DNA from 3 places in the Pseudomonas sp. GNP014 genome. Region 1 is predicted to be linked to each of the others. Evidence: predicted binding sites of a transcription regulator. Region 1 holds the regulator's gene; each other region holds the start of a gene.
What was found. The regulator FliA, encoded in region 1, starts transcription of late flagellar genes. The targets are predictions, from matches to a motif close to CTAAAGTTTNNNNNNNNNNNGCCGNTAA.
Positions count from the first base shown of each region.

Region 1 (7,478 bases):
GCTGTCGCAACTGCTCAAGGTGCTGCAGGCGCTGTTGGCCGAACACGTGCCGGTGCGCGATATCCGCAGCATCGCCGAAGCCATCGCCAACAACGCTGCCAAGAGTCAAGATACCGCCGCATTGGTGGCTGCGGTCCGGGTTGGCGTTTCTCGCGCCATCGTCCAAAGCATTGTAGGCACTGAGTCCGAGCTGCCTGTGATCACCCTGGAGCCAAGGTTGGAACAAATATTGCTCAATAGTCTGCAGAAGGCAGGACAAGGCTCGGAAGAGGGCGTTCTGCTGGAGCCGAGCATGGCCGAGAAGCTGCAGCGTTCGTTGATCGAAGCGGCGCAGCGTCAGGAAATGCAAGGTCAGCCGGTGATCCTCTTGGTAGCCGGCCCGATACGCGCGATGCTCTCGCGCTTTGGTCGCCTGGCAGTCCCTGGATTGCATGTGCTGGCCTACCAGGAAATTCCGGACAACAAGCAAGTGACCATCGTTGCGACAGTAGGGCCCAACGGCTGAGGTAGTGGTTTATGCAAGTTAAGCGTTTTTTCGCCGCCGATATGCGTCAGGCCATGAAGCTGGTTCGTGATGAGCTGGGCGCTGATGCCGCCATCATTGGCAACCGCCGCATTGCCGGCGGCGTCGAGCTGACGGCGGCGCTGGATTACAAATTGTCGGCGCTGGCGCCTCGGGTTCCGAACATGGAACTCGAAGACGAGCTGCGCAAGACCCAATCGCGCATCGTCACCGCCCAGGCCGAACTGAGCCTGCGTGGCGAAGCCGACGGCAATACCAATCGCCAGTTGTTCGCCGGGCTGCCGTTGACGGCCGGCCTGCCGCTGACTGCTGCCGAACCGTTGAGCGAGCCGGCCTACACCGCTCCGGCGCGTCCGGCCCCGGCACCTGCGCAGTCCTCCGGCGGTGTCGACCCGCGTGCGCTGGACTCGATGCGCTTCGAATTGAACAGCCTGCGCGAACTGATGGAAGTGCAGCTTGGCACCCTGGCCTGGAATCAGCTGCAAGGCAGCCGCCCGGCGCAGGCCAATCTGTATCGCCGTCTGCAGCGCATCGGCCTGTCCGGCCCGCTGTCGCGCGATCTGCTGTCGATGATCACCGATATCGAAGAGCCGCGTCAGGCCTGGCGCATGTTGCTCGCGCATCTGGCGCGGATGATTGCCGTGCCGGAAGTCGAGCCGCTGGAAGAGGGCGGGGTGATTGCGATGGTCGGCCCGGCCGGCATGGGCAAGACCACCACGCTGGCCAAACTGGCCGCGCGTTATGTGCTCAAATACGGCGCGCACAACGTGGCGCTGGTGAGCATGGACAGCTTCCGCATCGGTGCACAGGAACAGCTCAAGACCCTCGGGCGGATTCTCAATGTGCCGGTGACGCACGTTGATCCGGGCCAGTCGCTGGTGCAGGCGCTGGATCCGTTGCTGCGCAAACGCGTGGTGCTGATTGATACTGCCGGCCTGCAAGCCAGCGATCCGGCCCTGCGCATGCAGCTGGAAAGTCTGGCCGGGCGCGGTATCCGTTCAAAAAATTATCTGGTGCTGGCAACCACCAGCCAGAAACAGGTTCTAACCGCCGCTTATCACAGTTACAAGCGTTGCGGGCTTGCCGGGTGCATCCTGACTAAACTGGATGAAACGGCCAGCCTTGGCGAAGTGTTGAGCCTGGCGATCAGTCATGAATTGCCGGTCGCGTACCTGACCGATGGCCCACGGATTCCGGATGATCTGCATCTGCCGCGCCGTCATCAACTGGTCAGCCGCGCCGTCAGCGTGCAAATGCAGGAAGAACCCAGCGAAGAAGCCATGGCTGACATGTTCGCTGATATCTATCACAGCCCGACCAAGCAGGTAGGCTGAGGTATTCATGAACAGTTTTTGTACCTACATCGATGGCCTGCCATGCATTGTTCCGGTTGTGAACGCGCAGCCAGTAATGTGGCCTCCGTCTATGCAAGACAAGGTAAAGAAATAACATGGGCAGCATGCATCCCGTACAGGTGATCGCGGTGACCGGCGGCAAAGGTGGCGTCGGCAAGACTAACGTGTCAGTGAACTTGTCTCTGGCGCTGGCAGAGCTTGGCCGTCGGGTCATGCTGCTGGACGCCGACCTGGGGCTGGCGAACGTCGACGTTCTGCTGGGACTGACCCCCAAACGTACTTTGGCCGACGTGATCGAAGGCCGCTGCGAGCTGCGCGACGTCCTGTTGCAGGGCCCCGGCGGGATCCGCATCGTGCCGGCCGCTTCCGGCACCCAGAGCATGGTGCACCTGAGCCCGGCGCAGCACGCCGGCCTGATTCAGGCGTTCAGCGACATCGGCGACAATCTCGACGTGCTGGTGATCGACACCGCTGCGGGTATTGGTGACTCGGTAGTCAGTTTTGTACGCGCCGCGCAGGAAGTGTTGCTGGTGGTCTGCGACGAGCCGACGTCCATTACCGACGCCTACGCGCTTATCAAACTGCTCAACCGCGATTACGGCATGAACCGCTTCCGCGTGCTGGCCAACATGGCCCAGAGCCCGCAGGAAGGGCGCAACCTGTTCGCCAAGTTGACCAAGGTCACGGATCGCTTCCTTGACGTGGCCCTACAATACGTCGGCGCCGTGCCTTACGACGAAAGCGTGCGTAAGGCGGTGCAGAAGCAGCGTGCGGTCTATGAAGCCTTTCCGCGTTCCAAGTGCGCCCTGGCGTTCAAGGCCATCGCCCAGAAGGTCGACACCTGGCCGCTGCCGGCGAACCCGCGCGGCCACCTGGAATTTTTCGTCGAGCGCCTCGTGCAGCAAACGGCAGGACCAGTGCTATGACCGCCAGCGGTATGAATTACTACAAGAAGTCGGCACGCGACGCGCAATACGAGTTGATCGAGCGTTACGCGCCACTGGTCAAACGCATTGCCTACCACTTGCTGGCACGCTTGCCGGCCAGTGTGCAGGTCGAAGACCTGATTCAGGCCGGCATGATCGGTCTGCTCGAAGTCTCGACCAAATACGACGCCAGCAAAGGCGCCAGTTTCGAAACGTACGCGGGCATTCGAATCCGCGGCGCGATGCTCGATGAAGTCCGTAAAGGGGACTGGGCGCCACGCTCGGTTCACCGCAACACCCGTATGGTCAGCGACGCAATTCGGGCAATTGAAGCTAAAACCGGCCGTGATGCTAAAGATCACGAGGTTGCGGCCGAACTCCAATTGAGTCTCGACGATTACTACGGGATTTTGAATGACACCCTGGGCAGCCGCCTGTTCAGTTTCGACGACCTGTTGCAGGACGGCGAACACGAAGGGCTGCACGAGGATGGCGCCAGTGCTCATCTTGAGCCGTCACGCGATCTGGAAGATGAACGTTTCCAGGCCGCACTGGCGGACGCGATTGCCAATTTGCCGGAGCGTGAGCGACTGGTGTTGGCGCTGTACTACGACGAAGAGCTGAACCTCAAGGAAATCGGTGAAGTCCTTGGCGTCAGTGAGTCGCGGGTCAGCCAGTTACACAGCCAGTGCGCGGCCCGCTTGCGGGGGCGTTTGGGGGAGTGGCGAGCGCGCTGAAGGCAGTGTGGGGACACTGCGAACGAGGCTGGTGCGGTGATGAACGGCACCGGTCTTGCTCTGTTGTGCTCCAGACAGTCTTCGAGTGCTACGCCGGATTGATTGAAATGGCGCGTCCAGGTGCTGGGCGCGTTTAAGACTGCTTGGAGGTCGAATTGGACAAGAACATGAAAATCCTCATCGTTGATGACTTCTCAACGATGCGGCGGATCATCAAGAACCTGCTGCGTGATCTGGGGTTCACCAACACCGTCGAGGCCGACGATGGCACCACTGCCATTCCGGTGCTCAACAGCGGAAGCATCGACTTTCTGGTAACGGACTGGAACATGCCGGGCATGACCGGTATCGACCTGCTGCGCCACGTGCGTGCCGATGAAAAACTCAAGCACCTGCCGGTGCTGATGGTGACGGCAGAAGCCAAGCGTGAGCAGATCATCGAAGCGGCCCAGGCCGGTGTGAACGGCTACGTGGTCAAACCTTTCACGGCTCAGGCGCTGAAAGAAAAAATCGAGAAGATTTTCGAACGCATCGGCTGATGAACGCGCGGGGGAGCTATGGAGCATAACGAATCTTCACAGGGCGATTTCGAGTCGACCCTGAAAAAACACGCGGTCGAACTGGTCGAGAGCCTTGAAAAAGGCAGGTTCGGCGACGCTGTGCAACTGATCCATGAGCTCAATCAGACCCGTGACCGCGGCCTGTATCAGGAAGTGGGCAAGCTCACGCGCGAACTGCACAGTGCGATCGTCAACTTCCAGATTGATCCGCACATGCCGCAGGCCGAGGAAGTGTCGCAAATCACCGACGCCACCGAACGCCTGGGCTATGTGGTCAAGCTGACTGAAGCCGCGGCCAACCGCACCATGGATCTGGTGGAAAGCGCCACCCCGGTGGTCAATGGCCTGGCTGACGAAGCCCAGGCCCTGAGCACCGATTGGGGTCGCTTCATGCGTCGCGAGGTCGGGGCTGAAGAGTTCCGCGAACTGGCGCGTCGGGTCGACGGTTTTCTGTCGCGCAGCAGCACGGACAACCGTGCGGTGTCGAGCAACCTCAACGACATCCTGCTGGCCCAGGATTACCAGGACCTGACCGGTCAGGTGATCAAGCGCGTGACCCAACTGGTCACCGAAGTCGAAAGCAATTTGCTCAAACTCGTGCTCATGGCCAGTCAGGTGGACCGCTTTGCGGGCATCGAACATGACCGCGCCGCGATGCTTGCAGAAAAAGATCCACAAAAACATCTCTCGCAGGGTGAAGGTCCGCAGATTCATGCCGATAAACGAGAAGACGTTGTGTCCGGTCAGGACGATGTGGACGATTTGCTATCCAGCCTTGGATTTTGAGTTTTAGGTTTTTAGACCTGTAGGAGCACCCCATTAATGAGCTTCGGCGCCGATGAAGAGATCCTTCAGGATTTCCTGGTTGAGGCCGGCGAGATTCTTGAGCAACTGTCCGAACAACTGGTTGAGCTGGAAAGCCGCCCGGATGATGCAGATCTGCTCAACGCAATTTTTCGCGGTTTCCATACTGTAAAAGGGGGCGCCGGCTTCCTTCAGCTCAACGAGCTGGTGGAGTGCTGTCACATCGCCGAAAACGTGTTCGACATCCTGCGCAAGGGTGAACGCCGCGTTGATGCCGAACTGATGGACGTGGTGCTCGAAGCACTGGACGCGGTGAACAGCATGTTCAGCGAAGTCCGTGAACGTGCCCCGATCACCGCCGCCACCCCGGAACTGCTGGCCGCGCTGGCGCGTCTGGCCGAGCCGCAAACGGCCGATGAAGCCCCGGCTTCACCGGTGGCCGAGATGATCGAAGAACTGGTCGTCGAAGGCGATTCCGGCGATTCGGGCGACATCACCGATAACGAATTCGAACAACTGCTGGACTCGCTGAACGCCGTCAAGGCCGAAGCCGAAGCCCCGGTCGTTGCTGCGCCGGTGCAAACTGCCGAAGCGGCCGCCAGCGATGAAATCACCGATGCCGAGTTCGAGTCGCTGCTCGATCAGTTGCACGGCAAAGGCCAGTTCGCACCTGACGCCGTTGCACCGACGGCAGCGCCTGCGGCCCCAGCGGCGGGCGACAGCTCGGACATCACCGACGACGAATTCGAAGCACTGCTTGATCAGTTGCACGGCAAGGGCAACTTCGCCGTGGAAGCGCTGGAGTCGGCGATCGCCTCGGCACCGGCGGCACCTGCCGCACCGGTAGCCGCTGCTGCCGGCAGCGACCTGATCAGCGATCACGAGTTCGAATCGCTGCTCGACGAGCTGCACGGCAAAGGCAAGTTCGATGCAAGCGCTGCGACGGCCGGCTCCGCGTCGACAGTCGCCGCGCCTGCCGCCAAGGCTGCAGCGGCTCCGGCCGCCGCGCCGAAGGCCGCTGCCAAGCCTGAGCCAAAAGCTGAAACGCCAAAACCGGCTGCCGCTGCTGCACCGGCGCCGGCTCGTGCTCCAGCAACTCCGCCACCGGAAAAACCGGCGAGCGAAGCCGAGACCACCGTGCGAGTCGACACCGCGCGTCTCGACGAAATCATGAACATGGTCGGCGAGCTGGTGCTGGTGCGTAACCGCCTGGTGCGCCTGGGTCTCAACAGCGGCGACGAAGCCATGTCCAAGGCCGTGTCGAACCTCGACGTGGTCACGGCTGACTTGCAGACCGCGGTGATGAAGACCCGGATGCAGCCGATCAAGAAGGTCTTCGGGCGCTTCCCGCGTCTGGTTCGCGACCTCGCGCGTCAGCTCAAGAAAGAGATCAACCTGGAACTGGTGGGTGAAGAAACCGACCTCGACAAAAACCTTGTCGAGGCCCTGGCCGACCCGCTGGTCCACTTGGTGCGCAACGCTGTCGACCACGGCATCGAGTCGCCGGAAGAACGCGAAGCGTCGGGCAAGGCCCGTGGCGGTCGCGTGGTGCTGGCGGCCGAGCAGGAAGGCGACCACATCCTGTTGTCGATCTCCGACGACGGCAAGGGCATGGACCCGAACGTCCTGCGTTCGATCGCGGTAAAACGCGGTGTGATGGACAAGGACGCGGCCGATCGCCTGAGCGATACCGAGTGCTACAACCTGATCTTCGCCCCGGGTTTCTCGACCAAGACCGAGATCTCCGATGTGTCCGGCCGCGGTGTCGGCATGGACGTGGTGAAGACCAAGATTTCCCAGCTCAACGGTTCGATCAACATCTACTCGACCAAGGGCCAGGGTTCGAAGATCGTCATCAAGGTGCCGCTGACCCTGGCGATCATGCCGACGCTGATGGTGATGCTTGGCAATCAGGCGTTCGCGTTCCCGCTGGTCAACGTCAACGAAATCTTCCACCTCGACCTGTCGACCACCAACGTCGTCGACGGTCAGGAAGTGGTGATCGTGCGGGACAAGGCGTTGCCGTTGTTCTACCTCAAGCGCTGGCTGGTCAGCTCCGCCGCTCACGAAGAGCAGCGCGAAGGCCATGTGGTGATCCTTTCGGTGGGCACCCAGCGGATCGGCTTCGTCGTCGATCAACTGGTCGGCCAGGAAGAAGTGGTCATCAAGCCATTGGGCAAAATGCTGCAGGGCACTCCGGGCATGTCCGGCGCCACCATCACCGGTGACGGCCGCATCGCGCTGATCCTCGATGTTCCTAGCATGCTCAAGCGTTACGCCGCACGGCGTATTTGAATCCGGGGCAGCGGGGCGACAACGTCCCGCTGCACCTAATGGAGTGTTTATGGCAGTCAAAGTCCTGGTGGTGGACGATTCGGGTTTTTTCCGCCGCCGCGTCTCGGAAATTCTTTCAGCGGATCCGAGCATTCAGGTGGTCGGCACCGCAACCAACGGTAAAGAGGCGATTGATCAGGCCCTGGCGCTCAAGCCGGACGTGATCACCATGGACTACGAGATGCCGATGATGGATGGCATCACGGCAGTGCGGCACATCATGCAGCGCTGCCCGACCC
Region 1 covers NZ_JBTGUS010000001.1:3,002,645-3,010,122, forward strand. Annotated here, with positions in the region: gene flhA (flagellar biosynthesis protein FlhA) at 1-505, shown strand, start outside; gene flhF (flagellar biosynthesis GTPase FlhF) at 517-1,857, shown strand; gene fleN (flagellar synthesis regulator FleN) at 1,974-2,804, shown strand; gene fliA (RNA polymerase sigma factor FliA) at 2,801-3,541, shown strand; gene ACXX9E_RS13510 (chemotaxis response regulator CheY) at 3,709-4,080, shown strand; gene ACXX9E_RS13515 (protein phosphatase CheZ) at 4,099-4,887, shown strand; gene ACXX9E_RS13520 (chemotaxis protein CheA) at 4,924-7,200, shown strand; gene ACXX9E_RS13525 (protein-glutamate methylesterase/protein-glutamine glutaminase) at 7,250-7,478, shown strand, end outside.

Region 2 (7,478 bases), 330 kb from region 1:
AGGAATGTCAGTTCTTCACGAACTTCCTTTTTGCTGGGTTTGTCGGTTTTTCGGGTGGTGGCCATCGGAGCCTCCGAAGGATGTGTATTCATGCTGACCAGCTTATGTGAATAAGTTTTGACCGGCAAACGATAGAACCTGGCATCAACGAGCACCAGTCGGCTCATTCTGGGCGAGTTGTAGGCAGTGTCTGCATTGCTTGAGTGAGATCTTCGCCGGCAGAGAAGGCCTCTTCGCGAGCAGGCTCGCTCCCACAGGAGATTGTCGTCGGACACAAAACTGTGGTCCCAAGCAGTTCCAATGTGGGAGCGAGCTTGCTCGCGAAAGCGGTCCGCCAAGCACCATCACTTTCAGACAAGCAACAAAAAACCCGGAAGCTCTCGCCCTCCGGGTTTTTTGTTATCGCCAGTTCAATCAGCGGTTAAACCGCTCCACCAACGAGTACTGCGTATTCGCCGTCTTCGTCAGCTCTTCACTCAGCAACGCCGAGTTATGTGCCTGCTCGGAAGTCTGATCCGCCAGTTCCGAAATATTGCTGATGTTGCGGCTGATCTCTTCAGCCACCGCACTTTGCTCTTCCGTCGCCGCAGCAATCTGCGTGGTCATGTCGGTGATGTTGGCCACCGCTTCACTGATCCCGACCAGTGCCTGATCCGCCTCCAGTACCCGCGCCACACCTTCTTCGGCCTGACGATGCCCGGCTTCCATGGTTTGCACGGCGCTTGAAGCGGTCTGCTGCAACTTGGCGATCAGGGCATGAATCTGCCCGGTCGATTCGCTGGTGCGTTGCGCCAGTTGACGCACTTCGTCAGCCACTACCGCGAAACCACGGCCCATCTCGCCGGCACGGGCCGCTTCGATGGCGGCGTTGAGGGCGAGCAGGTTGGTCTGGTCGGCGATGCCTTTGATCACATCAACCACGCCGCCGATTTCGTCGCTGTCCTTGGCCAGTTGGGTCACGGTCAGGCCGGTTTCGCCGACGACCACCGACAAACGCTGAATGGCTTCGCGAGTCTCGCCGGCAATGTCACGACCGCGACCGGTCAGGCGATTGGCTTCCTGAGTCGCGTCGGCGGTGCGCTGCACGTGGCTCGCCACTTCCTGAGTGGTCGCGGCCATCTGGTTGACGGCGGTGGCGACCTGTTCGGTTTCCACGCGTTGGCGTTCCAGGCCGCTGGAGCTGTTGTGCGCCAGGGCGTCGGACTGTTTGGCCTGATCGGTCAGGTGTTCGGCGGTGTCCTGCAGGCGGGTCAGGCAGGTTTTCAGGCGCGCTTCCTGGCTGAGGATCGACATTTCCAGACGCGCCTGGGCGCCACGGCTGTCGGTGTACATCTGCGCGATCAGCGGGTCGGAAGTGGTCTGCTCGGCCAGGCGCAGCAGGCGCTTGAGCCCGCGTTGCTGCCATTGCAGGCCCATCAGGCCCAGCGGCACCGACAAACCGGCCGCCAGGGCGAAGCCCCAGTGCGAGTTGAGGGTCGCGCCGATCACGAAGCTCAGTTGGCTGACCAGAATGAACGGCAACCAGTCTTGCAGCACCGGCAGCCATTTATCGCTGGAAGGGATCGCCGACTTGCCCTGGTTGATGCGTTGGTAGAGCGCTTCGGCACGGCGGATCTGTTCGGCGGTGGGTTTGATCCGCACCGACTCGTAACCGATCACCTGACTGCCATCGAACACCGGTGTCACGTAGGCGTTCACCCAGTAATGGTCACCGGATTTGCAGCGATTCTTGACAATGCCCATCCATGGCAAGCCTTGTTTCAGTGTGCCCCACATGTGCGAAAACACCGCCGCCGGGACGTCGGGGTGACGGACCAGGTTGTGCGGCGCACGGATCAGTTCTTCACGCGAAAACCCGCTGATCTCGACGAAAGCGTCGTTGCAGTAGGTGATCACGCCCTTGGCGTCGGTTGTGGAGATCAACCGCTGCTGAGCCGGGAAAGTCCGTTCGCGTTGTGTAATGGGCTGGTTGTTACGCATGGTTTTTCAATCCGCAAGGCTTTGAAAGGTTGTCGGCGATGTCAGGAAATTATTGAAGTTTTTTTTCAGTAATAAGTACGGCGTCGCAAAACGGGCCTTGCTTCAACCCGCCAGCATCGGATAGGTGAACAGCGCAAAGTGCAGCAGGTTCAGCCCGAAGTGCGTGGCGATCGCCGCACCCAGCCCGCCAAAACGGTAGGCCAGACCATAGCCGACACCGGCCAGACCCGCCAGCAACACCCAGGTCCAGCCGGCACCGGCGTGCACCAGGCCGAACAGCAGCGAGGCCAGCAACAGGGCGAGGTTGTCGCCGTAGGGCAGGTGCTGGAAGCGCCGGCTGAGCCCGCCCTTGTATATAGCCGCGAAACAGCGCTTCTTCGACCAGTGTCACCAGCAGCAGGTTGTTCAACACCCACAGCCATGCCGGGTCGGGCCACTTTGGCGCCCAAGTGATGACGCCAAGCAACAGCGCGCCGCCGAGGGCGAGGATGGCGCTCAGGGTCAGGGCGAGGAGGGTGGCGTATACGGTCAGGCGCAACGACCGCCGCGCGACAATCCACGGACAGACCAGCAGCAACCAGAAACCAATCAGCGGTTTGTCCAGATTCAGGTACATCGCGAACGGCACGGCGTTGTCGGTGAAGCGCTGCGGGTCGATGGCGCGACCATTGTAGAAACCCGGTAACCAGTGCAGGGCCAGCGACAGGGCGAGGACGATAAACAGACCATGACCGAGAAACCGCGCCACCGGTACCTGTTGCTGGCGCACGGCAAATCCGGCAAATAACAGAAGGCCGATGCTGATCAGCGCCAGCCAGCCGAGCTGTCCGTAGCTCAGCGCCCACCCGTAACCGAGGCTGAGAAGTGCCAGATAGAGCCATGGCAACGCCTTCATGGAAAGTCCCTGTGCAGAATATGTGGAAGGGCTTTCTACACGGGTGGGGGCGTGGGGACAAGTGAAGGTGAAAGGGGAAACCGGGGCAGCACAAAAACCTGTGTCCAGCCCCGTTACCTGTGGGAGCTGGCTTGCCAGCGATGAGGCCTGCACAACCGACATCCTCATCGACTGGACCACCGCTATCGCTGGCAAGCCAGCTCCCACAGGATTTTGTGGATGGCTGGGAATCAGTGCAGATTGAGTTTCGCCGCCGCGCGCTCGGTGATTTCCGTGCGCAACTTCAGCGATGGCGCGGCACGCAGGCGAGCTTCATCGACAATCGCCCCCGGCGCGGTGTCCGGGCTACCGGCATTGAACGGCGGCGCCGGCGCATATTCCAGCTGCAACTGCACCAATTGCGCCGTGTCGGCATCGAACAGTTCAGCCGCCAGCACCAGGGCGAAATCGATCCCCGCCGTGATCCCGCCCCCGGTAAACAGATTGCCGTCACGCACCACCCGATCCTTCACCGCAATCGCGCCCAGTGTCGGCAGCAGATCGTGATACGCCCAATGCGTGGTCGCACGTTTGCCTTGCAGCAGGCCCGCCGCGCCGAGCACCAGCGAACCGGTGCACACTGATGTCACGTACTTCGCCTGCGCAGCCTGACGCTTGATGAAGGCCAGCGTTACCTCATCCTCCATCAGCGCCCCGACGCCACCACCGCCTGGCACGCAGATCACATCCAGATCCGGGCAATCCTCGAACGTGGTGGTCGGTTTCAGCAGCAGACCGGTGCTGGCGGTAACGGGCATCAAATCCTTCCAGATCAGATGCACTTGCACGCCCGGCAACGAGGCGAGCACGTCGTACGGCCCGGTCAGGTCAAGTTGCTGAACTTGCGGGAACAACAGAAAACCGATCTGCAGCGTCATTGTTCTTGCTCCATGAAAAGGGGTGGACGGCTTCACTGTAGGCGCGTAGGTTCTGGCGTATACGCCAATCACCCCACGAATTACGCCAAATGCCCAAAGCCATTCACGTACTCGCGTTTGCCAACATGCAGATCCTCGACGTCACCGGGCCGTTGCAGGTGTTCGCCTCGGCCAACGACATCGCTCGCCAACGCGGTTTGCCCTTGCCCTATGCGCCGTCGGTGATTGCCAGTGAGGGCGGGGCGGTGATGTCCTCGGCGGGGCTGGCGGTGCTGGCCGAACCTTTGCCGCAGCAGGCCAGCGATACCTTGATCATCGCCGGTGGCTGGGGCATTTACCCGGCGGCTGAGGACGCGTTGTTGGTGGATTGGGTGCGCGAACACGCGGCCAAATGCCGGCGCGTGGCCTCGGTGTGCACCGGCGCGTTTCTGTTGGCGGCCAGTGGCTGGCTCGACGGGCGCCGCGTCGTGACGCACTGGACCCGTTGCGAACAATTGGCGCAGCAGCACCCGAAGCTGCAGGTCGAAGCCAATCCGATCTTCATCAACGACGGCCCGGTCTGGACCTCGGCGGGCGTCACCGCCGGCATCGATCTGGCACTGGCGATGGTGGAAGAGGACCTGGGCCGCGACGTCGCTTTGGACGTCGCCCGGCATCTGGTGGTGTTCCTCAAACGCCCGGGCGGGCAATCGCAATTCAGCGTAACCCTGTCGCTGCAAAATCAAGGCAACCGCTTTGATGAACTGCACGCGTGGATCGCCGAACACCTCACCTGCGACCTCGGCATCCCGACCCTGGCCGAACAGGCCGGGATGAGCGAGCGCAGTTTCGTCCGCCACTACCGCGCCGACACCGGCCAGACCCCGGCACGGGCGATTGAATTGATTCGTGTCGAAACCGCGCGACGCCTGCTCAGCGACACCGGCCTGCCGGTCAAACGCATCGCGGCCAACTGCGGGTTTGGCAGTGAAGAAACGTTGCGCCGCAGTTTTTTGCGGGCAATTGGCGTGACGCCTCAGGCTTATCGGGAGCGGTTTTCGGTGCATGCATCAGCAGATTCATCAATCGACACTGATGTGATCGGACGAGTCTGAAACGTGGCGAGGGCTTGCGCTGAGTCGCGACGCGCTGCGAATTTTAAAGGGCCTGCTGCGCAGTCCAGCGCGAGCAAGCTTCCTCGCCACAAGCGCTACCCACTGCGGAATCAGGCCTCGGCCTCTGCGAGCTGATTGAAATACTTCGCCCGATCCGGAGTAAACGTCACCCGCATCTTCGTTCGCGAGCAGGTCAGCGAACGCTCTTCACCCAGATCAATATCCAGATCCTCGCCACGCAATCCTTGCCACTGCGCGAGGTATTTGAGCGAGCCGAATTTTTCGTTTTTCTTCAGGCTGCGACTGACGCCGCCTTTCCAGCCGAGCACCGGCAGTTCGCCGGCAAGGCATTTTTGCGCGAGGTCGGGGAAGCGGGTGGCGCGCTGGCGGCCGATCTCCCAGCATTTGATCAGGCCTTGGTCGGCGGCTTCCCAGAGTTGGGTGCGGGTCAGGCCGCTGCGCAGGGGCGTGCCGATGGTGCGGTGGACGTGCTGGGTCATTCTGGTTCCTTGAATTCGGGTTTTATTGGACAGCTCCGCTGTGCCCGTTGCGGTGGATGGTAGGGGTGGATGTAACAGCTGGCAACAGGGTATTTCAGGGTGTAAGTGCAGGTTACGGGGGAGGGATTTACCTGGGTGTTGTTTAGACGAAGTCGGAAAAAACTACACAAACTGTGGCGAGGGGATTTATCCCCGATCGGCTGCGCAGCAGTCGCAAAGCCATGCAATGCGGTACTGCTGAAGAAACGAGCGGGCAAAGAGCCGGGCCGCCTCGCAGCCCGTCGGGGATAAATCCCCTCACCAGAGGGGATCTGATTCTGTTTATTTCTGTGTAGGGGTTAGCCCGGCGAAGCGCTGAAGTTCGGCATATTTCCTACAGAGACTGACGAAATTACGGCTGCCAAACACTCTTCTCCCCACTCAAACGCCGATCAAGAAAACTCGCCGCACTGATCAGTGCCAGATGCGTCAGCGCCTGAGGAGTGTTGCCCAGATGCCGGCCCTTGCTGTCGAACTCTTCGGCGTACAGCCCCAGCGGGTTTGCATAGCGCAGCAGTTGTTCGAACTCCAGATGTGCCTTTTCCACCTGGCCGGCGCGGGCCAGGCATTCGACGTACCAGAACGAACACGCGGCAAACGCGCCTTCGGTGCCGGTCAAACCGTCGATGTTGGCATCGTCGTTGCGATAGCGATAAACCATGCCGTCGCGCACCAAGGTCTTTTCGATTGCCTCAAGGGTCGACAGCCACCGCGGGTCCTTGGCGCTGACAAAGCGCACCAGCGGCATCAGCAGCATCGAACCGTCCAGCGCCGTTCCGCCCTTGTACTGGACGAAATGCCCGCGCTCCTCATTCCAGAAGTTGCCCCAGATATCGGCGTAGATCGCCTGCCGGGTCTGATCCCATTGCACAAACGGCGCCGGCAACGAGCGTTTCGAAGCCAGACGAATGGCCCGATCCAGCGCCACCCAACACATCAGCCGCGAATGCAGAAAGTGATGTTGTTCACCGCGCATTTCCCAAATGCCTACATCAGCGGTCTGCCATGTCTCACACACTTGATCGACCACTTCGCGCACGTGGTTCCAGCCTTCGTGGGAAATGGCGTCGCCATACTTGTTGACCAGATACACCGCGTCCATCAATTCGCCAAAGATATCCAGCTGAATCTGCTCATACGCACCATTGCCGATACGCACCGGTTGCGCGCCACCGTGGCCGGACAGGTGAGTGAGTTCGGTTTCGGGCAGTTCCTGACGACCGTCAATGGCATACAGAATGTTGAGTTTGGTTGGCTGGCCGCAGCAATCGCTGACCCGCCCACGCAGCCAGCCCATGTAGGCATTGGCTTCGTCGACAAAGCCCAGGCGCATAAAGGCATAAACGGTAAACGACGCGTCGCGTATCCACGTGTAGCGGTAATCCCAGTTGCGTTCGCCGCCGGGGGTTTCCGGCAGACCGAAGGTCGCCGCCGCCAGAATTGCGCCGTGCTGGCGCGATGTCAGCAGCTTCAGCGCGAGGGCTGAACGGTTGACCATCTCCCGCCAGCGGCCGCGATAGTTGGACTGGCCGATCCAGCCGCGCCAGAAGCTCAAGGTGCGCTCCATGCACAATTGCGCGGCACCTTGTTCAAAGCGCGGATCGTCGGCGCCACCGAGGAGGAACTCGGCGTGCTCGTTGTGCTTCAAGGTAAAGGAGGCCAGCGCCGCATCGTTCTCGATGTGCAGCGCTTGATCCGAGGTCAGCCGCATCGACGGTTGCCCCTCGGCGCTGAACACCACGGCTTGCCGGTCCATCTGTGCGCGGGTCTTGGCGCGGGCGTAGTCGTGGCGCACGGCACAACGCACATGGAAGGTCGCCTCGCCGCTGACCACCCGCACCCGGCGCATCAACAGCGGCAAGTCGTCCTGGTTGTCGGCCACCGGCAGCAGGTCGGTGACCTCAACCACCGCCCGTTCACTGAGCCAGCGGGTTTGCAGCACGTTGGTGTCCGGCAGGTAAATCTGTTCGCGTCGGGCGTCGGGCAAGTCCGGCGCCAACTGGAAAATCCCGGCGTCAGGGCTGTCGAGCAGCGAACAGAAGATCGACGGGCT
Region 2 covers NZ_JBTGUS010000001.1:3,333,970-3,341,447, forward strand. Annotated here, with positions in the region: gene ACXX9E_RS15020 (hypothetical protein) at 1-155, opposite strand, end outside; gene ACXX9E_RS15025 (methyl-accepting chemotaxis protein) at 415-1,980, opposite strand; partial or broken gene ACXX9E_RS15030 (CPBP family intramembrane glutamic endopeptidase) at 2,083-2,875, opposite strand; gene inhA (isonitrile hydratase) at 3,106-3,792, opposite strand; gene ACXX9E_RS15040 (GlxA family transcriptional regulator) at 3,882-4,886, shown strand; gene ACXX9E_RS15045 (hypothetical protein) at 4,997-5,386, opposite strand; gene ACXX9E_RS15050 (glycoside hydrolase family 15 protein) at 5,778-7,478, opposite strand, start outside.
Region 2: a site for FliA is predicted at 2,010-2,037, ahead of ACXX9E_RS15025 (methyl-accepting chemotaxis protein). Genes of this name have one in related genera too.

Region 3 (7,478 bases), 2.0 Mb from region 1:
CCACCGCATAGGTGCCGCCAATGGGCAGGCCCAGGCGCCAGAGCTCCTTGAGGTATTGCCGGTTCGGCCGCGACAGCCCGGCGCGCAGCGGGTAAGCGTCGTAAGCCGGATGCCGGCGGATATGCCAGGCCAGCGCCAGTGCCATGCAGCTGGCTACAATTGCCGTGACCAGGCCGATGCCCGTCAAACCCAGTTTCGGCAGGCCGAACATGCCGGTGATCAGTGCGTAATTGAGCAGGAAGTTGGCCACGGTGCCGCCCAGGCTGATGACCATCACCGGGGTCGCCCGGCCAATCGCGCTGGTAAAGCCGCGCAGTGCCATGAAACTCAAATAGCCGGGCAGGGCGAAGGGCAGGGCAATCAGAAATTGCCCGGCGGCAATGACGTTGGTTTCGGTCTGGCCGAACAGCAGCAACAGCGGTTTGAGATTCCACAGCAGCAACCCGGCGCCCAGCGCCATCAGCCACGCCAGCCATAATCCGGCCTGAGTCAGGCGTGCCGCGCCGATGATGTCGCCGGCACCCTGGCGGATCGCGACCAGCGTGCCGACCGCTGCAATTACACCAATGCAGAAGATCGACACGAACGAATAACTCGCCGCCCCCAGACCGCCACCGGCCAGTGCCTCGGGGCTGATGCGCGCCATCATCAGGGTGTCGGTCAGCACCATCAACATGTGCGCCAACTGAGAAGCGATCAGCGGCCCCGACAGCCGCAGGATGGCCCAGAGTTCGGTACGCACAGGTTGCTGCATGATCTTCACCACTCATTAAAAGAGGGAACAGGGAGCCGTCGATTCTCGGCGCTCAAACGGTTTCGCACAAAGGGATAAAAAGGATGGGTGGCATGAGTCAAACTCATCCAGGGCAGATTCTGCTAAGTTGGCCGCATCCCGCTATAGGAGCTTTCCGAATGTCTCGTCGTCTTCCTCCCTTGTATGCCTTGCGCGCATTCGAAGCGGCGGCGCGGCACAGCTCGTTCACCCGCGCCGCCGAGGAGCTGTCGATTACCCAAAGCGCGGTCAGCCGGCACATTCGCACCCTCGAAGAGCATTTCGCCTGCAAGTTGTTTCATCGCAGTGGGCGCAACCTGCAACTCACCGAGTCGGCACGGATGCTGTTGCCGGGGATTCGCGAAGGTTTCGCCGCCCTCGAGCGAGCCTGCAATACCTTGCGCGCCGAAGACGACATCCTGCGGATGAAAGCGCCATCGACCCTGACCATGCGCTGGCTGCTGGCGCGGCTCAGTCGATTCCGGCACTTGCAGCCGGGCAACGAGGTGCAACTGACCAGCGCATGGATGGACGTGGATTCGGTGGACTTCAACAACGAGCCTTTCGACTGCGCGGTGCTGCTCAGTGACGGGCACTTCCCGCCTGACTGGGAGGCCAGCCTGTTGTTTCCCGAAGAGCTGATTCCGGTCGGCGCGCCGAACCTGCTCAACGACCAGCCCTGGGACGTTGCGCGACTGGCCTGCACCGAGCTGTTGCACCCGACCCCGGATCGGCGCGACTGGCGCAGCTGGCTGGAGCACATGGGGCTGTCCGATCAGGTCTCGCTCAAGGGCGGTCAGGTGTTCGATACCCTGGAACTGGGGATGATCGCGGCGGCGCGTGGTTACGGGGTGTCGATGGGCGACTTGCTGATGGTCGCCGAAGATGTCGCTCAGGGGCGCCTGAGTCTGCCGTGGCCGACGGCCGTCGCCAGCGGGCTGAATTATTACCTGGTGTGGCCGAAAACCCGTCCGGGAGGTGAACGTTTGCGCCGTCTCAGCGATTTCCTCCAAGGCGAAGTGCGAGCCATGGAGTTGCCGGCGGTTGCACGCTTGAGCTGAAACGTTAGAGCCGCCACAATGCCGGCCTTGTGCCATAACCTTGTTTTCCGCTCAAGTATTCGGATCCACCGCCGAATACGTGCTTGTGGCACCGTCGTGCCGGTGTCCACGATTCACCCCACAACCAGAAAAATTTCCGAGTCGAGATCAAGGAGGATCACGTGGCTCGGCCAGGAGCTGCCCATGTCTCAACCTCGCGCCCGGATCGCCTCGCAGCTGGGCCTCGCGCTCGCCGTGATACTGGCGATTGTCATCAGCGGCAGTACGGTGTTCGCCCTGCGTTCGCTGGATACCGCCAACCTCGCCACCCGTGAAGAGCATCTCGCCAGCGAGGCGCGACTGCTGGCCGACCAGTTGAGCACTTTTCACGGCACGCTGCGTGAAAGCACCCAACGCCTGAGCGGGTTGTTCGAGAAGCGCTTCAGCAGCGGTCTGAGCATTCATCCGGATGAGCCGGTGACCGTGGCCGGTACCCAGACCCCGGGCCTGCACCTGGGCGACGAAGTGTTGAACAACAACTTCAAGCAAGTCGACGAGTTCAAGCAGATGACAGCGGGCGTCGCCACGCTGTTCGTGCGCAGCGGCGAAGACTTCGTGCGGGTCAGCACTTCGCTGACCAAACAGGATGGCACGCGCGCCATTGGCACCTTGCTCGATCATGCGCACCCGGCTTATGCGAAGTTGATGGCGGGGCAAGGTTACGTCGGCCGTGCCTTGTTGTTCGATCGCTCCTACATGACCCAGTACACCCCGGTGCGCGATGGCAGCGGCAAGGTGATTGCGGTGTTGTTCGTCGGCTTCGATTACACCGATGCGCAGAACATCCAGTTCGACAACCTGAAGCGCTTCCGCATCGGCCAGAGCGGTTCGCTGGCGTTGCTGGATGAGCAAAACAAATGGCTGGTCGCGCCGGCGGGGGTGCAGGCGCTGGATCAAGCGGTTCCGGTGATCAAAGGTCTGGCTGCGAAACCGGGCAAGGGTGAGTTCTGGAGCGATACCTCCGAAGACTTCTACAGCATCGCCGTGCCATTCGATGGCGGGCCATGGTCGGTCGTGGCGAGCATGCCGAAAGCCGAGATTCGCGCGGTGACCTGGAGTGTCGGTACGCAACTGGCCATTGGCAGTCTGTTGGCGATGCTGCTGGCCGTGGGTTCGGTGGTCTGGCTGCTGCGCAGCAAATTGGCGCCGCTGAGTGATCTGGTGCGACAGGCCGAAGCCTTGGGCGCCGGTGATCTGAGCGTGCGCCTGAACGTGTCGAGCAACGACGAAATCGGTCAGTTGTCCCGTGCGTTCAACCAGATGAGCCAGGCACTGTCGACCATGGTCGAGCACATCCGCCGCGCCTCGGAGGAGGTCAACAGCCGGGCACAGGCGCTGTCCGGTTTGTCCGGTGGCGCGTACGAAGGCATGGAGCAGCAGTCCGGGGAAATCACCAGCATGGCCGGCGCCGTCGAAGAGTTCAGCGCCACCTCGCTGAACATCGCCGACAACATGGGCAACACCCAGCGTCTGGCCCAGGAAAACGCTCAGCAAACGCAGATCGGTCGTAGCTCAATGGAAGAGGCTTCTTCCTCGCTGGAGCAAATTGCTGGCGCACTGAACACCACTGCTACCGTGATCAACACCCTCGGCCAGCGCTCCCAGGAAATCGGCGGCATTGTCAGCGTGATCACTTCGATTGCCGAGCAGACCAATCTGCTGGCGCTGAACGCTGCGATTGAAGCGGCGCGTGCCGGTGAACAGGGCCGCGGTTTTGCCGTGGTGGCGGATGAGGTGCGCAGCCTGGCCTCGCGCACCCGTCAGGCGACCGATGAAATTTCCAGCATGATTTACAGCATCCAGCAGGAAACTGGCAACGCAATCAGCACCATGGAACAGGGCAATGTGCTGATGCAGGAAGGTTTGTCGCGTAACGCGAATGTTGCTTCGGCGCTGGCGCGGATCGACGAGCAAAGCCGTTCGGCGGGGCAGCAGTTTGCGGCGATTACCACGGCCACTCAGGAGCAGAGCAGCACTGCGACTCTGTTGAGCAGCAATTTGCAGAGCATCGCACTGGCCAACAGTGAGCAGCGTGAGGTTGTGTCGAACCTGGCTGTTACCGCCAAGGAGCTTGAGAAGCTGGCGGCGGATTTGCGTTCCGAGGTTGATCGCTTTCGTTGATGCGCGGCTGAAATAGCTTTCGCGAGCAAGCTCGCTCCCACATTTTCCGGGGTAGCTCACAAATTGTGTGAACACCCGAAAACCTTGTGGGAGCGAGCTTGCTCGCGAAGGCATCCCTGCCAATTCTTGATAAATCACACGATCGCAAGCTCCGTTACGCTTGCTGAAACGTTTCCGCAGCGCTATAAAAATGGCACAACTCCAATAAAGGCTGCTGCCATGACCCCGCTCAAACTCGCCGTCGCCCTCGGCGCATTCTCTGCTGCTTCCCACGCCATGGCTTGGGATTACGTCCTTCTCGATACCAACAAGCCTGCGCAAAACTGGAGTATTACCAGTGAGCAGCTCGGGGTGAAAACCGACAAACCCTTTTCCGTGAGCCTGCGTACCTTGCACGGTGGGCGGCAGGAAGGGGTCAGCATCGTGGATATTGATAACGGCACGATGAAACTTTCGGTGGTGCCGACCCGAGGCATGAATGTCTTGCAGGCCTCGGTCGGCAACGTGCGCATGGGATGGGACTCGCCGGTCAAGGAAGTGGTCAACCCGGCCTTCATCGAGCTCAACGGGCGCGGCGGGCTGGGCTGGCTGGAAGGCTTCAATGAACTGGTGACCCGCTGCGGGTACGAATGGGTCGGCCATCCTGGCATGGACAATGGCGAGCTGCTGACCCTGCACGGGCGCGCCGCCAACATCCCGGCCAGCAGCGTCACCCTGCACATCGACGAAAAGCCGCCCTACGCCATCAGCCTGCGCGGCGAACTGAAAGAGCAGGCGTTCAAGAAAGTCGATTTCTCGGTCGTCACCGAGCTGGTCACCGAACCCGGCACTGCGCGTTTCGCCCTCAATGACACGCTGACCAACAACGGCGATTATCCGAAGGAATACCAGGCGTTGTATCACAGCAATTTCAGTACGCCGTTCCTCGAGCAGGGCGCACGTTTTGCCGCACCGGTAAAACAGGTCTCGCCGTTCAACGACAAGGCCAAAGCCGAGTTGGCCGACTGGCAGACCTATCGTGGGCCGACCAAGGACTACGATGAAACGGTTTACAACGTTGTGCCCTACGCCGACGACAAAGGCGAAACCCTGGCCGTTTTGCACAACAAGGCCGGCAGCCTTGGCGTCTCTGTTGGCTTCAACACGCAGCAGTTGCCGGTCTTTTCCCTGTGGAAAAACACCGATACCCAAGGGCAGGGCTATGTCACAGGCCTTGAGCCGGGCACCAGTTTTTCCTACAACCGCCGCTATCAGCGTCCGCTGAATCTGGTGCCGACCATTGCGCCAAAGGCCAGCCAACAGTTCCAGATCAGCTACAGCTTGTTGGCGGACAAGGGCGCTGTGGATAACGCCTTGAAGCGCGTGACCGAGATTCAGGCCGGGCGTGAAACCGAAGTGCGGCAGAAGCCTTTGGTCGATTTGACCGAACATTAAGGTGTCGCCGGCCGGTATTGCAGCGCCTCGGCCAAGTGCTCACGCTTGATTGCATCGACTTGCTCAAGGTCGGCCAGTGTCCGGGCGACTTTGAGCAGGCGATGCGCTGAGCGCAGCGATAGCGTCAGTCGTTCACAGGCTGATTCCAGCCATTTCTCATCGGCTGTGGATAACTTGCAGTGCCGCTTCAATCCCGGCAGATCGAGAAACGCATTGGCACAATGCTGACGCTTTTGCTGGCGCTCCCGGGCCTCGGCCACCACGGCTGCCGCACTGGCACTGTCCTCTCCCGGTTTCATTGTCGGACTCAGCGCCGTCGCCTCTCGCGCCACTGTCAGGTGCAGATCAATCCGATCCAGCAATGGCCCCGACAGTTTGTTGCGATAGCGCTGCACCATGTCCGGCGTACAGGAACACTTGCCGCTCGGCTCGCCAAGATATCCACAGGGACACGGATTCATCGCCGCCACCAACTGGAAGCGCGCCGGAAAGCGCACGCGATCCTTGGCCCGGGCGATGACGATATGCCCGGACTCCAAAGGCTCCCGCAAAACCTCCAGAACCTTGCGATCAAACTCCGGCAGTTCGTCGAGAAACAGCACGCCGTGGTGGGCGAGGGTGATCTCGCCGGGTTGTGGTTTCGAGCTGCCACCGACCAGCGCCGGCCCGGATGCCGAGTGGTGCGGTTGACGAAAGGGACGCTGCGGCCAATGGGTCAGTGGCGCGCCACTGGCGACCGATTGAATCGCCGCCACTTCCAGTGCTTCGCATTCAGACAGCGGCGGCAGCAGCCCCGGCAAGCGACTCGCCAGCAAGGTCTTGCCCGTCCCCGGCGGCCCGCTGAACAGCAGGTTATGCGCCCCCGCAGCGGCAATCAGCAATGCCCGTTTCGCCGCCACTTGCCCCTGCACTTCATTCAAGTCGGGATAAGGCTTGCTGGCATGCATCAGCCCGTCAGACACATACGGCTCAACCGGTGTATGCCCATTGAAATGCGCCACCGCCTCCAGCAGATGATCCACCGCAAACACCTTCAACCCCGAAGCCAGGCAGGCCTCCTCGGCATTCGCCCTCGGCACCACCAGCGCCCGTCCGGCCTTGCGCGCCGCCAGTGCTGCCGGCAAAACCCCGCGCACCGCTCGTACTGCGCCGGACAACGCCAGCTCGCCGAGGCATTCCACATCATCCAGCGTCAGACACGGCACCTGCACACTCGCCGACAGAATCCCCAAGGCAATCGCCAGATCAAACCGCCCGCCATCCTTGGGCAAATCCGCCGGCGCCAGATTCAAGGTGATCCGCCGCGCAGGAAACTGCAGCCCGGAATTGATGATCGCGCTGCGCACCCGATCCTTGCTCTCCTTCACCGCCGCCTCGGGCAGACCGACCATGGTCAGCGACGGCAGACCGTTGGCCAGATGGACTTCGACAGTGACAGCGGGAGCATCCACGCCTATCTGGGCGCGGCTGTGGACGATGGAGAGGGACATGGTCGTTCCTTGAGCTGAATCGGGGAGCCGCTTCCTGCGGGTTTTTGAAGGGTAGTTGAGCCGGGTTTCAGTGCTGAAATAGAGGTTTACAAGACGTATCAAGACCCGATGGGCCGTCACTGCTTGCCTGAATTGGAGCGTTGACTCTCGCCCGGCATTGACGGATCATCCCGTTCGAGGACTGCAACTGCGCATTCGTCGGGACTGGGCACCAGCAAAAGCTCCCCCGCATTTTTGGCAGCAGAGAAAGCTGGTTTCTCTGAAGTAGTGACGACGGGCTAGCCTGTCGGATTCTGAACCCAAGGCCGTAAAGCCCGGAGCTAAAGAATCGCTGCGACTACTCCTCGAAAAATACTTAAAAGGCGTCCATAGGACGCCTTTTTTTATTTCTGATTTGATGGTGCTCGTGGTATCTGCCCGACTAACGTGCCATGTGCGCGTTTTTGCGGGTACCAAGTCACCACGAAGTAACCAAATCCTGTGGCGCGCTCGTGTCGCGGTTCAAGAATCAGTGTTCCCATAGATGTCCTCAGTACCGCGACCCTGTTTCCACATCGCTGT
Region 3 covers NZ_JBTGUS010000001.1:976,005-983,482, reverse strand. Annotated here, with positions in the region: gene ACXX9E_RS04615 (NorM family multidrug efflux MATE transporter) at 1-754, opposite strand, end outside; gene ACXX9E_RS04610 (LysR substrate-binding domain-containing protein) at 913-1,833, shown strand; gene ACXX9E_RS04605 (methyl-accepting chemotaxis protein) at 2,017-3,993, shown strand; gene ACXX9E_RS04600 (aldose 1-epimerase family protein) at 4,213-5,427, shown strand; gene ACXX9E_RS04595 (YifB family Mg chelatase-like AAA ATPase) at 5,424-6,917, opposite strand; gene ACXX9E_RS04590 (hypothetical protein) at 7,301-7,478, opposite strand, start outside.
Region 3: a site for FliA is predicted at 1,884-1,911, ahead of ACXX9E_RS04605 (methyl-accepting chemotaxis protein). Genes of this name have one in related genera too.